Regions from separate parts of the Kitasatospora sp. NPDC056731 genome, predicted to be linked through region 2. Evidence: riboswitches for the same ligand, from Rfam matches in the RefSeq annotation. Region 2 holds a riboswitch; the other holds the start of a gene.
What was found. Region 2 has a riboswitch for glycine ahead of gcvT (glycine cleavage system aminomethyltransferase GcvT). Riboswitches for the same ligand answer to the same signal wherever they lie in the genome.
Positions count from the first base shown of each region.

Region 1 (4,407 bases), on a different contig from region 2:
GCGGGTGGTTCGGCAGGTACGGCGCCAGGTGGGCGCGCACCGCGACCGGGCCGACGCCCGGGCCGCCGCCGCCGTGCGGGATGCAGAAGGTCTTGTGCAGGTTCAGGTGCGAGACGTCCGCGCCGAACTTGCCCGGCTTGGCGAGGCCGACCAGGGCGTTCAGGTTGGCACCGTCCACGTACACCTGGCCGCCGGCCTCGTGCACCAGGGCGCAGATGTCGGTGATCTGGGTCTCGTACACGCCGTGGGTGGACGGGTAGGTGACCATCAGCACGGAGAGGCTGTCCCGGTGCTGCTCGATCTTGGCCTTCAGGTCCTCGACGTCCACGTCGCCGTCGACCAGGGTCTTCACCACGACCACGCGCATGCCGGCCATCACCGCGGAGGCCGCGTTGGTGCCGTGCGCGGAGGACGGGATCAGGCAGACGTCGCGCTGGGTGTCGCCGTTGGCGTGGTGGTAGGCGCGGACGGCCAGCAGGCCGGCCAGCTCGCCCTGCGAGCCCGCGTTCGGCTGGATCGAGACGGCGTCGTAGCCGGTCACCTCGACCAGCTGGCGCTCCAGCTCGCGGATCAGGCTGAGGAAGCCCTGGGCCTGCTCGATCGGCGCGAAGGGGTGCAGCTGGCCGAACTCCGGCCAGGTGACGGCCTCCATCTCGGTGGTCGCGTTGAGCTTCATGGTGCAGGAGCCCAGCGGGATCATGCCGCGGTCCAGCGCGTAGTCCCGGTCCGACAGGCGGCGCAGGTAGCGCAGCATGGCGGTCTCCGAGCGGTGGCTGTGGAAGACCGGGTGGGTCAGGTACTCGTCCTGGCGCAGCAGCGCGGCCGGCAGCGCGTCGGCGCCCTCGGCGACCTCGACCGCGGGGACGCCGAACGCGGCCCAGACGGCGGCCAGGTGCTCGCGGGTGGTGGTCTCGTCGGTGGAGACCGAGATCCGGTCCGCGCCGTCCTGGTGGACGTTGACGCCGTTGGCGCGGGCGGCGGCCGCGATCTCGGCGGCACGGCCCGGGACGACGGCGGTGACGGTGTCGAAGAACTCGCCGTGCAGCAGCTCGACGCCGCCGGCCCGCAGGCCCTCGGCGAGGGCGGCGGCGTAGCGGTGGGTGCGGCGGGCGATGTCGGCCAGGCCGTCCGGGCCATGGTAGACGGCGTACATCGAGGCCATGACGGCGAGCAGCACCTGGGCGGTGCAGATGTTGCTGGTGGCCTTCTCACGGCGGATGTGCTGCTCGCGGGTCTGCAGCGCCAGGCGGTAGGCGCGGTTGCCGTCGGCGTCGACCGAGACGCCGACCAGGCGGCCGGGCAGCGAGCGGGCGTACTCGGCGCGCACCGACAGGTAGCCGGCGTGCGGGCCGCCGAAGCCCATCGGCACGCCGAAGCGCTGCGAGGTGCCGCAGGCGATGTCGGCGCCGAGCGAGCCCGGCGAGGCGAGCAGGGTCAGCGCCAGCAGGTCGGCGGCGACCGCGACGATCGCGCCGAGGCCGTGCGCCTGCTCGATGACCGGGGCGAGGTCGCGGACCACACCGGTGGCGCCCGGGTACTGGAGCAGCACGCCGAAGACGCCGCGCTCGGCGATCTCGGCCGGGATGCCCTCCGACAGGTCGGCGACGACGACCTCGACACCGGTCGGCACCGCGCGGGTGTTGATCACCGCGGTGGTCTGCGGCAGGGTCTCGGCGTCGACCAGGAAGACGCCGCCCTTGACCTTGGTGACGCGGCGGGCGAGCGCCATCGCCTCGGCGGCCGCGGTGCCCTCGTCGAGCAGCGAGGAGCCGGAGGTCGGCAGGCCGGTCAGGTCGGAGACCAGGGTCTGGAAGTTGAGCAGCGCCTCCAGGCGACCCTGGGAGATCTCCGGCTGGTACGGCGTGTAGGCGGTGTACCAGGCCGGGTTCTCCATGACGTTGCGCAGGATCACCGGCGGGGTGAACGTGCCGTAGTAGCCCAGGCCGATCATCGGCTGGAGCACCTGGTTGCGGCTCGCCAGCTCGCGCAGTTCGGCGAGCACCTGCGCCTCGCTGCGGCCGCCGGGCAGGTCCAGGCCGGTGATGGAGCGGATCGCCTCGGGAACGGCGGTGGCGGCGAGTTCGTCCAGCGAGCCGTAGCCGATGGACGCCAGCATCTTCTGCTGCGCGGCGTCGTCGGGGCCGATGTGGCGGTTCTCGAAGGGGCTGGCCAGCTCAAGCTCGGTGAGGGTCGAGGCGCCGGTGGGGCGTCCCGCGTTCGGCTGGGCGTTCATGGTGGTCGAGGCCTCCTGGTCACGGACCGGCGGGGGTGCGCACGCCGACCGGCCGGAGCCGCTGCGGACAGCGATTCGACCCGGGCGGGCGAACCCGACAGGCCTCCCCCTCTGTCATCGGGACCTGAGAGCTTCACCCGCACGGCGCGCTGTGGCACGCCGCCGGCTTGCACCGTCGGTGAGGGTGGTGGCCGTCGGCTCCCTGCCGACGGTCCTGCCCTGCTTTCCAGAGTGACCTACCCCACACGGTACGGATGCCTGAGAGATTCCGGGGAGGAGTTGCTCCTTCGGCGCCCCGACCAGCGCTTTCCGTGGCCGGGGACTCTCCCGAGCGGGCTCGGCGGTCGCCGCCCAGGGTACCAGCGGCAGGCCCCCTGATCACGGCCGCGTCGGGTCACTCCGGGTCTACGCGCGTCCCCCGGACGGTCCAGCCCGAAGCCCGTCCGGCGCACCCCGGTCGCGCCCGTCCGATTCATGGCCTTTGGTGTGAAGTGGCAGGCGGAACGGGTGCTCCGGCCACGGTCCTGCGGGAGTTCCGCAGGCGCAGCGCACTGGAGGAAAGAGTGCAAACCGACATCGATCCCCGGGACCTCATCGGCCACAAGGCGGTCGACCGCAACGGAGACAAGATCGGCACGGTCGACGAGGTCTACCTGGACGACGCCACCGGCCAGCCGGAGTGGGCAGCCGTCCGGACCGGCATCTTCGGCCGGGACGCCTTCGTCCCGCTCACCACCAGCGAGTTCTCCGGCGACGAGCTCCGGGTGCCGTACGACAAGTCGCTGGTGAAGGAGTCGCCGGACTTCGGCGTCGGCCAGCACCTGTCGCCCGCCCAGGAGCTCCAGCTCTACCGCTACTACGGCCTGGACACCCCGGCGAACGGCCGGCCGGTCGGCCGGGACGCCGACCGGCCCATCGGCCGCGAGGGTGACCGGCTGATCGGCCGGGACGGCGACCGCCCAGCCGACCGGGGCAGCGACCGGCCCATCGGCCGCGAGGGTGACCGGCCCATCGGCCGCGAGGGTGACCGACCGACGCGGCCCGACCTCGACTTCGGCACCACCTCGGCGGCCGAGCCCGTGAAGCCCATCACCTTCCACTCCCTCGGCCCCGTCCCGACCACCACCCCTGCCGACCCCACCGGCACCGCGACGGAGGTCAACGTGCGGACCCTCAACACCCCCGCGCCCGCAGCGACCCCCACGACGACCGAGCCCAAGCCGCAGCCCGCCCCGGTCGTGACGACCACCGCGACCACGAACTCGGTCATGGCCGCGCCGGTCTCGGAGCGCTCGACCGGCCCGGCCACCTCGTCCCCCAACGGCCCGGTGGAGATCACCTGCCGCGAGGAGCGCCTGGACATCACCACGGACTGGCACATCGTGGGCACCGCGAAGCTGCGCAAGTACGTGACCAGCGAGCAGGTCGAGCGCCGCGTCCCGGTGGTCCGCGAGCGCGTCCGGGTGGAGCGGATGCCGGTGAGCGAGGCCGAGCGCGCCTCGCTCACCGAGAAGGAGATCGCCGAGGCGGTGGAGGAGGTCACCCTGCGCGAGGAGCGCCCGGTGGTCCGCAAGTACCTCACCCCGATCGAGCGGGTCCGCCTGGTGGTGGAGCGCTACACCGCCGAGGAGGTGATCCGGGACGAGCTGCGCCGCGAGCACGTCGAGGTCCACGACAACACCGCCGCCGCCCCGGCGACCCCGGCAGCCACCCCGGTGGCCGAGACCCCCCGCCCGGCCGTGCTGCGCCCGTTCGCCTGACCCCTCGCCCCCAGGGCCCCGGACCTCTCGGTCCGGGGCCCTCGGCATGCCCCGTCCCGGTCGCCGCCCGGCCGGAATCCTTCGATTTTGCCAAAGCGTCACCACTGGATATTTGACACTCTGAAGTATCTCCCGGCATGGTTACTTCAGTTCATTCACTATGTACGGGAGGAAGCAACCGTGAGTGAGGCACCACAGCCCACCACCGCGGCCGAGAAGCAGAGCAGCGCCCGGGTCCTGCCGGCCCTCATCCTGGCGATGCTGTCGTTCAGCGTGGTGCAGACCGCGGTCGTCCCGATCCTGCCCTCGCTGGCCAAGGAACTGAGCGTCTCCGCGTCCAGCGTCACCTGGCTGATGACCGCCAACCTGCTCTCCGCCGCCGTGCTGACTCCCCTGCTGGGCCGCTTCGGCGAC
Region 1 covers NZ_JBFBNR010000062.1:13,286-17,692, reverse strand. Annotated here, with positions in the region: gene gcvP (aminomethyl-transferring glycine dehydrogenase) at 1-2,233, opposite strand, end outside; glycine riboswitch at 2,470-2,573, opposite strand; partial or broken gene AB0R04_RS35615 (PRC-barrel domain-containing protein) at 2,797-3,111, shown strand; gene AB0R04_RS35610 (DUF2382 domain-containing protein) at 3,502-3,993, shown strand; gene AB0R04_RS35605 (MFS transporter) at 4,174-4,407, shown strand, end outside.
Region 1: another riboswitch for glycine. It lies ahead of gcvP (aminomethyl-transferring glycine dehydrogenase); the one in region 2 lies ahead of gcvT (glycine cleavage system aminomethyltransferase GcvT).

Region 2 (4,407 bases):
GCCCAACTGTGATCTGTGCGCATGCACCTCCTACGCCTTCGGCATATCCCTCTTCACACGGCTGTATCAGGCATGTCAAGGTGATCGACGGTACCGGCCGGAAGTTCGTCCGGAAAGCACCGAAGCCGACCTGATGCAAGATCAAGTCGGCTTCTGGAAAAAGGTTTTGGTTGTCAGCGCCCCGGGTATCCGGGCCACGGCTGCTGCGGCTGCCCGGTCCAGCCCTGCGGGGGCTGCTGCGTGCCGTAGCCGTAACCCGGCCCCTGCTGCGCGGGGTACGGCGGAGGCGGCACCGGCGGGTACGGGCCGGTCGGCGGGCGGCCCGCCTCCCGGTCGAAGAACGGGCGCGCGTGCGCCCGCATCCACAGCGCCACCGGGTCGTACTCGTCCGCCATCGCCACCGTGGACACCGCCAGCCCCTCCGGAGCCACCGCGATCGCCCGCTGCATCAGCGCCCGCACCGCCTCCACCGCCGGCGGCGAACTCTCGTACAGCTCCAGTCCGATCGCCAGGTACGGCTCCCCCACGGCCGGCTGCACCCAGGCCCGGCGCAGCGCCCGCACCGCGCGCACCTCACCGGCCTGCCGCTCCAGCAGCGCGAAGAACGGCTGGGCGTTCAGCTGCGGCTCGCTCAGCTTCAACGGCCCGGCCGGCAGCCGCTCCAGGCCCGCGGCGATCCGCCGCAGGTCCGCCCAGGGCACCCCGACCCCGCCGCCGGGCGCGTGCGGGTTGAGCCACAGCCCCCAGCGGGTCCGGTACAGCGAAGCGGCGATCTCCCGCCCGGAGATGACCTCGTGGGCCCGCGCCCAGCCGGACGACGCCAGCTGCTCGGACGAGGTGACGGCCGGCGCGTAGCCGTGGCCGCTGATCTCCATGTTCCCGTACTGGGCGTCCGCGCTGCCCGGCGTGCCGTGCCACAGCAGCATCCAGACCTGGCCGTCGGCCAGTGCGTGCAGCAGTTGCTCGTACGCCTCGTAGCGCTCCGGCGCGACCTCGCGCAGGGTGCGCTCCAGCGCGCCCGGATCCGCTCCGGGGCGCCCGGCGGGCGCCTGGCCCCAGGGCCCCGGTGCACCGCCCGCTACCGCTCCCGCACTCATGCGCCCACCTCGCCGCGCCTCTTTCCTCAAGCCTGCCGGCCCGTCGGCCGTCTGCACGCACCCTATGGCGCGGCACCGGCCACCGCCACGGCGACGTGCCTCCGATACGAACCCCGCTCAACCCCGCGCGTAGAAAGGGAGTACCCGGGTGAGCAGCCACTCGACCACCGGGTCATCGGCGAGATCGAGCAGTACGAGGTGGACGCCCCCCGGCAGCGGCGCGGTTCCCAGCGCACGGCCGAGCGCCTCGTTCACCGCGCCCGGGTCGGCCGGGGCCGCCTGGTCCAGCTGGACGCCCACGAACATCACGGTCGGCTCGCCCTCGATGCTGGCGAGCGCCCGCCGCGCGGACAACACTCCGGGCAGCGCGGACAGTTCGGCCCGGCAGGCGGCCAGGAAGTGCTCCGGATCCTCCCCCGGCACCGGCTCACGCAGCGCCACCCGGCCACCCGTCGGCGCCTCCGGCCCCTGGCCCTGACTCTGGCTCTGCTCCTGGTTCCGGCCCTGCTCCTGGTCGGCCAGGCGCTCCTCGCGCGGGCCGCGCCGCAGCTCCGCCACACCCTGCGGCGGCACCGGGATGCCCACCGCCGCCTCCGGGTTGACCGCGATGCCCACGCCCAGCGGCAGCCCGCGGGCGAACTCCCAGACCGGCGCCACCGCGAAGGCCATCCCCGGCGCCTGCCGCAGGAACACCTCCTGCGAGGAGAACACCGGCACGTACGGCTCGCCGGCCAGCTCGATGGTCGGCAGGTCCAGCGCGGGCCCCTGCGGGTCGCCGCCGGCCGGCAGCGGGATCCACACCTGGCTGCGGGCCAGCACCTCGACCACCCGCGGCGTCGCACCCGGGTCGCCCAGCGCGGCGGTCAGCACCTGCTCCAGCTCGTTGGCCGGCCACCCGCCGCCCGGCGGCGCCGACTCCGGCCCGCCCCACCCCTGCTGCTGCTCCACCGGGTACCCCATGCGCGCCTGATCCGCCCTCTGCCGGTCGGCCGCCCTCTGCTGCGCCGACGCGCAGCAGTCTAGGGCTGTGCCCGAGGTGGCGGGGTGTGACCGGGTCCCCTCTCCCGTCGTCGGCGCGGACGTGCCATGATGTGCGCGTTCGACGGCGCGGCGCGCCGGCGGACCGACAACTCCATACCGGCCGCTCGAACCCGCGCGGGAGAGCCCGGAGTGCCCCGTCAGGCGGCACAGCCGGCGCCGAAGGAGCAACTCCTCCCCGGAATCTCTCAGGCCCCCCTACCGCACGGGTTAGGCACATCTGGAAAGTGGCGCACGGCCCTGTCGCGCGCCCACCCACGGTGCAAGCCACCATGCTGTCCTGGATGCTGGAAACAGCTGCGGGCAGGTGGGCGGTGAAGCTCTCAGGTTCGACGACAGATGGGGAGACCCACGCCGCCGCATGCCCGCGCGCAGGGTCGGCCCCCCAGCGGGTCCGGTTCCGGCGCGTGCACCCATGAGTGCCCAGACCGAGGAGTTCCAGGCCATGTCGTCCCTCCGCCTCACCGCGCTCGACGCGCTGCACCGCGCCCTCGGCGCGACCATGACCGACTTCGCCGGCTGGGACATGCCGCTGCGCTACGGCAGCGAGCGCGAGGAACACCTCGCCGTCCGCACCCGGGCCGGGCTGTTCGACCTCTCCCACATGGGCGAGATCACCGTCACCGGCCCGCAGGCCGGCGAGATGCTGGACCACGCGCTGGTCGGCTTCGTCTCCGCGCTGGGCGTGCTGCGCGCCCGCTACACCATGATCTGCGCCGAGGACGGCGGCATCCTGGACGACCTGATCGTCTACCGCCTGCGCGAGGACGCCTTCCTGGTCGTCGCCAACGCCTCCAACGCCCAGCTGGTGCTGGACGAGCTGATCGCCCGCGCCAAGGGCTTCGACGCCGTCGTCACGGACGACCGCGACACCTACGCGCTGATCGCCGTCCAGGGCCCGGAGGCCACCGCGATCCTGGCCGGGACCACCGACGCCGACCTGCCCGGCCTGAAGTACTACGCGATCCTCCCGGCCCAGGTCGCCGGCCGCGACGTGCTGCTCGCCCGGACCGGCTACACCGGCGAGGACGGCTTCGAGATCTTCTGCAACCCGGGCGACGCCGAGGGGGTCTGGCAGGCGCTGACCGCCGCCGGCGAGGGCCGCGGCCTGGTCCCGTGCGGCCTGTCCTGCCGCGACACGCTGCGTCTGGAGGCCGGCATGCCGCTGTACGGGCACGAGCTCTCCACCGACCTGACCCCGTTCGACGCGGGCCTGGGCCGGGTCGTGCGCTTCGACAAGACCACCAACGAGGGCACCTTCGTCGGCCGCAAGGCGCTGGAGAGGGCCGCCGCCGCGGCCGAGGCCAACCCGCCGCGGGTGCTGGTCGGCCTGGTCTCCGAGGGCAAGCGCGTCCCGCGCGCCGAGTACACCGTGGTCTCCGCCGACGGCGCCCCGATCGGCCGGATCACCTCGGGCGCCCCGTCGCCGACCCTGGGCCGACCGATCGCGATCGCCTACGTGGACGCGGCCCACGCCGCCCCCGGCACCGCCGTCGCGGTGGACGTGCGCGGCAAGCACGAGCCGGTCGAGGTCGTGGCGCTGCCGTTCTACAAGCGCGCCCGCTGAGGCCGCGGGGCCTCCGCTCGCCGAGGCCCCGCCCTCCCCGTAGACCCGGGCCTGTCACCACGCCCGACCCAGGCTTGAGCCACGCCTGATCCCGGTCCGACCCAGGTCCGACCCAGGTCTGATCCCATGCCTGAACCACGCCTGATCCGCGTCGAAGCCGTCCGTGCGGCGGCCCGCTTCGTCGTACCCGCTTCCCATCCTGGAGAATGACGCCATGAGCAACCCCCAGCACCTGCAGTACACCAAGGAGCACGAGTGGCTGACCGCCATCGAGGGCGGTGTCTCCACGGTCGGCATCACCGCCCACGCGGCCGACGCGCTCGGTGACATCGTCTACGTGCAGCTGCCCGAGGTCGGCGCCGACGTGACCGCGGGCGAGTCCTGTGGCGAGCTGGAGTCGACCAAGTCGGTCAGCGACCTGTTCTCCCCGGTGACCGGGAAGATCGTCGAGATCAACCAGGACGTCCTGGACGACAACAGCCTGGTCAACAGCGCCCCGTTCGAGGGCGGCTGGCTGTTCAAGGTCCAGGTGGAGTCCACCGACGAGCTGCTCAGCGCGGACGAGTACACCGCCTTCATCGGCGGCTGACCCGCTCGTGACGGGGCGGCCGCAGCGCGGCGGCCGCCCTGCCAGGCTCCCCCCTCTCTGCTCCCGTCTCTCTCCTCCCGGGAAGACCACACCATGACGGTTCTGAACCAGTCCCT
Region 2 covers NZ_JBFBNR010000014.1:170,886-175,292, reverse strand. Annotated here, with positions in the region: gene AB0R04_RS17485 (enhanced serine sensitivity protein SseB C-terminal domain-containing protein) at 174-1,097, opposite strand; gene AB0R04_RS17480 (enhanced serine sensitivity protein SseB C-terminal domain-containing protein) at 1,215-2,057, opposite strand; glycine riboswitch at 2,244-2,349, shown strand; gene gcvT (glycine cleavage system aminomethyltransferase GcvT) at 2,581-3,702, shown strand; gene gcvH (glycine cleavage system protein GcvH) at 3,917-4,291, shown strand; gene glyA (serine hydroxymethyltransferase) at 4,385-4,407, shown strand, end outside.